2 regions of the Glutamicibacter sp. FR1 genome follow, and region 1 is predicted to be linked to the other one. Evidence: predicted binding sites of a transcription regulator. Region 1 holds the regulator's gene; the other holds the start of a gene.
The links. Region 1 encodes HrcA, which represses chaperone genes, less so after heat shock. Its sites were predicted from a motif close to TTNGCACTCGNNNNNNNCGAGTGCNAA; they were not measured.
Positions count from the first base shown of each region.

Region 2: the regulator HrcA is predicted to act here: its motif matches at 1,013-1,039, upstream of groL (chaperonin GroEL).

Region 1 covers NZ_CP178602.1:1,769,366-1,771,563, forward strand. Annotated here, with positions in the region: gene dnaJ (molecular chaperone DnaJ) at 1-860, opposite strand, end outside; gene hrcA (heat-inducible transcriptional repressor HrcA) at 927-1,940, opposite strand; gene ACLQ8T_RS08600 (DUF3097 domain-containing protein) at 2,068-2,198, shown strand, end outside.
Region 2 covers NZ_CP178602.1:535,350-537,547, reverse strand. Annotated here, with positions in the region: gene groL (chaperonin GroEL) at 1-813, opposite strand, end outside; gene ACLQ8T_RS02620 (LytR C-terminal domain-containing protein) at 1,110-1,715, opposite strand; gene ACLQ8T_RS02615 (DUF3263 domain-containing protein) at 1,758-2,048, opposite strand.

The DNA.
Region 1 (2,198 bases):
TCGCCGTCGAAGGTTTCCAGCTTCAGCTCGCAGCCTAGGGCCGCGGCGGTCATCGGCAGGCTCATCTTGGCGTGCAGGTCGGTGCCGGAGCGCTCGAACACCTTGTGGCGGCGCACGTCGACCTCGACGAACAGGTTGCCGTTCGGGCCGCCGCCCGGACCGGCTTCGCCCTGGCCGCGCAGCTGAATGCGGGTGCCGGAGTCGACACCTGCAGGAACGTTCAGCGACTTGGAGACGTGCTCGCGCACGCGGCCTTCGCCGTTGCACTCCAGGCAGGGGTCCGGGATGGTGGTGCCGAAGCCGCGGCAGGCAGCACAGGTTTCCACGGTCATCATCTGGCCCAGGAAGGAACGCACCGGACGCTGGACCTGGCCTGCACCATGGCAGATGTCGCAGGTGACCGGGCTGGTGCCCTCGCGAGTGCACGAGCCGATGCAGGTTTTGCAGGTGACGGCGGTTTCCATCTCAAGCGGGTACACGGTGCCCTTGACCGCGTCCTCTAGGTCGATGGTGATGGTGATCAGCGCGTCGCGGCCCGGCTGGGTGCGCGATGCCGGGCCCTGGCCCTGGCCGCCGCCGAAGAACTGCTCGAAGATGTCGCCGAAGCCGCCAAAGCCCTGGCCCCCGCCGAAGCCCGGGTGGCCGTTGCCGTTCTCATCGCCGGTGGCGTCGTAGTTGGCGCGCTTGGTCTGGTCGGAAAGGACTTCGTAGGCGCGGGTGACCAGCTTGAACTGCTCTGCAGCTTCATCGCTCGGGTTCACATCCGGGTGCAGCTTACGTGCCAGCTTCCGGTAGGCACTCTTGATTTCCTGCGGGGTCGCGTCCTTGGCTACACCCAGGGTCTCGTAATGCGAGCTCACGTTATTCGCCGTGTCCTTTCCTAAGACTCTTAAACTTCATTCGTGCCGGGCTGGTGCCCAGCGAGGCTAGTTAGCCAAAATCTTCGACAGGTACCGTGCCACCGCACGCACCGAGGCCATGGAGGTCGGATAGTTCATCCGGGTGGGGCCCAGGACCCCGAGCTTGTTGCGCACATCGGCGCCATAGGTCGTCGCGACCACTGCTGCATCCGAGAGCTGGCCATAGTGGTGCTCGGTGCCGATCGCCACGGCCACCCCGCGAGAATCGGCTTCCAGCTCGGAGAAGAGCTTGAGCAGCACCACCTGCTCTTCGAGCGCCTCGAGCACCGGGGTGATGCTCAGCGGGAAGTCCCCCTCCACGCGGGCGAGGTTGGCGGTGCCGGCCATGATGATGCGCTGGGCATTGGCTGCTTGGGCCATTTCTTCCAGCGCGCCGATCACATGCTCCACCAACGGGTCGGCCTGCTGTGCCGGGCTGAGCTCTATGCGGCCGAGCCGGCCGGCCAGCTCCGCCAGCTGCACTCCCCCGAAATTATTCAGCAGCCACGACTTCAGCTCGCCCAGCTCGTCATCGCTGTAGGAACGCTTGACCGGCATCATCCGCTGGTCCACCGTGCCGTTGGAGGCGATCATCACCATCAGCACCTGGGTTGGGCCCAAGCCCACCAGTTCGAGGTTCTTCAATGACGCGGTGTCATAGTGCGGCACCTGAATCATCGCCACCTGGTTGGTCAATCGTGACAGCAGGCGCACCGTGCTCTTGAGCAACTCGTCGAGGTCCGTGGAGTTATCCAGGATCTTGTTGATGGCGTCGCGTTCGGCCCGCGACAGCGGCTTCAGTTCGCCGATCTCGTCCACGAAGCGGCGGTAGCCCTTTTCGGTGGGGATGCGTCCGGAGGAAGTATGCGGAGCGGCAATCAGCCCCTCCTCTTCCAGCAAAGCCATGTCATTGCGGATCGTCGCGGCGCTGACGCCGAGGTTGTGGCGGTCGAGGAGCGCTTTGGAACCCACCGGCTCACGGGATTGGACGTAGTCCTCCACGATGGCACGCAGAACGTCCAAGCGTCGTGGCTCCGACATGACAGCACCTCCTTGGATTCCCTGTGCCCAGCCTTGGCACTCTAACCTGTCAAGTGCCAAGTCTAATACGTTCAGCTGTTGCTAGCATTGGATTTCGAGCGTATTCGATCACAGCGAAAGGCAGTACGTGGCTAATTACTCCTGGGGACCACGAGATCTCAGTGCACCGGCACCTCGAAAACTCCGCCAGGTCCCCGTGGAACGTGGCATGATCCTGGAAGATGCCACCTCAGGTTGGGTGGGAGAAGTCATCCGTAC
Region 2 (2,198 bases), 1.2 Mb from region 1:
GGACTTGAACAGGCCGCGGATCTTGTTCAGGATCAGGGTGGCCAGGGCTTCGCCCTCGACGTCTTCGGCGATGATCAGCAGCGACTTGTTCGACTGCATGACCTTCTCCAGCAAGGTCACCATGTCCTTGACCGAGGAGATCTTCGAGTTCACGATGAGGATGTATGGGTCCTCGAGAACGGTTTCCTGGCGCTCTGCGTCGGTGACGAAGTAAGCGGAGATGTAGCCCTTGTCGAAGCGCATGCCCTCTGCCAGCTCCAGCTCCAGGCCGAAGGTGTTGGACTCTTCAACGGTGATGACACCCTGCTCGCCAACCTTGTCCAGAGCCTCAGCGATCAGGGCGCCGATCTCGGTATCGCCTGCGGAGATCGAAGCGGTAGCGGCGATCTGCTCCTTGGACTCGATCTTCTTCGCAGCGGCGAACAGCTCGGCGGTGACGGCTTCTACAGCCTTGTCGATGCCGCGACGCAGTGCGATTGGGTCAGCACCTGCGGCAACGTTGCGCAGGCCTTCCTTGACCAGTGCCTGTGCGAGCACGGTTGCGGTGGTGGTACCGTCGCCGGCGACGTCGTCAGTCTTCTTGGCAACTTCCTTGACCAGCTCTGCGCCGATCTTCTCGTAAGGCTCTTCGAGGTCGATTTCCTTAGCGATGGACACGCCGTCGTTGGTGATAGTAGGAGCGCCCCACTTCTTCTCCAGAACAACGTTGCGGCCGCGTGGGCCCAGGGTGACCTTCACGGCGTCAGCAAGGGTGTTCAGGCCGCGCTCTAGTCCGCGGCGTGCTTCCTCGTCAAATGCAATCATCTTAGCCATTGTGGCGTACGGTCCTTTCGGGACGATTTTGCGAAAATGCAACCGACAGACAGCGCCCGCGACGGACGAGTGGACCGGCGCGGCATCGGGCCAGCAACCGTTTCAGCTCTCGCTATCTGAGGTATTTTCCACGCTTCAGGCGCCGCATCCGCCATCCGGCGCTTCGGACGTTCCTGGTGAACGCACAAGCCGACCGGCGTTAGCAGTCGCAACGCATGAGTGCTAATACAAATATTGGCACTCTCGCATGGCGAGTGCAAGCCGATCGGCTCTGAGCGTATGGAATTATGAACGAATTATTCGTTGAGCCCCAGGGTGTCGTCGGATCCCAAAACGACGGTGACCCGGTTCGGAATGTTGCTGGTCTGCAGGACTTCGTCGATATTCAGGACTTCTGCGGCTTTTTCAGCGGTGGTCCGGTAGGCCTCGGACATGTAGTAGACCGCGGACACTTCGGCCGACTTGGTCCAGTTGTCGGCGACGACGCTGGTGAACCCGGCTTCGGTCATGGCTTCCTCGCCAGCGTTGGCCAGGCCGGCGACGCTTGCCGCGTTGTAGACGCCAATCAGCTGGCCATAGAGGACGTCTTCGTCATCGATGGTGCTTGATGGCGATTCGGATTCGCTCGGTGTTGCTTCCTCGGAGGACTCGGCCGTCTCTTCCTGCGATTGCGAGGTTTCGCTTTCAGCCGAAGTCGCAAGGGTCTCCTTGAGCTGCGGACCGAAGATGAAGGACAAGGCACCGATCACCAGCACGAGCACTGCGGTCAGCACCACCCAGCGCAGTTTCCCACCGGTTGACTTTGACGCGGCGGACTGCGCCCATCCGTGGGCGTGGTGCGAACCCACACGGGTGCTGAATTCCGGAACGCGATCAAATTCGTCACGCGGGTAGTTGGTCATTCTCGTCCTTGCTCGAGGTCTGATTGGTCACGGCAGGCAGGGTTATCGTCCCGTGCCGACCTTACCGCCCACGCGACGTTTTGTAGAACGTGCTCTGCGCAGGCGCTTGACCAACATCGGGTCGTAGGCCAGTGCCGCGTCGGTTTCAATCAGCTGGTTCAGCAGCTGGTAGTAATTCGTCGGCGACATCGAAAACTGCTTGGTAATGGCTTGTTCCTTGGCCCCGGCATACTTCCACCACAACTTTTCCAGGTTGAGGATCTGTTGCGAACGCTCGTCCAATTCCGAATCCGGGTTCATCACGAAATCCGCCAGCAATCCATTCTCAGCCATACGTTCTCACCTCGGTTCTTGGATCGGTTTTCTCGGGTTTCGGCTATGCATGCAATCCACCACCGGTAGATATACCACCGATATTCTAACCAATCTGCTTGCCTAACACCGTGTGGCCGAGCACAGGCACGCCAGAAAACGGCACAATTG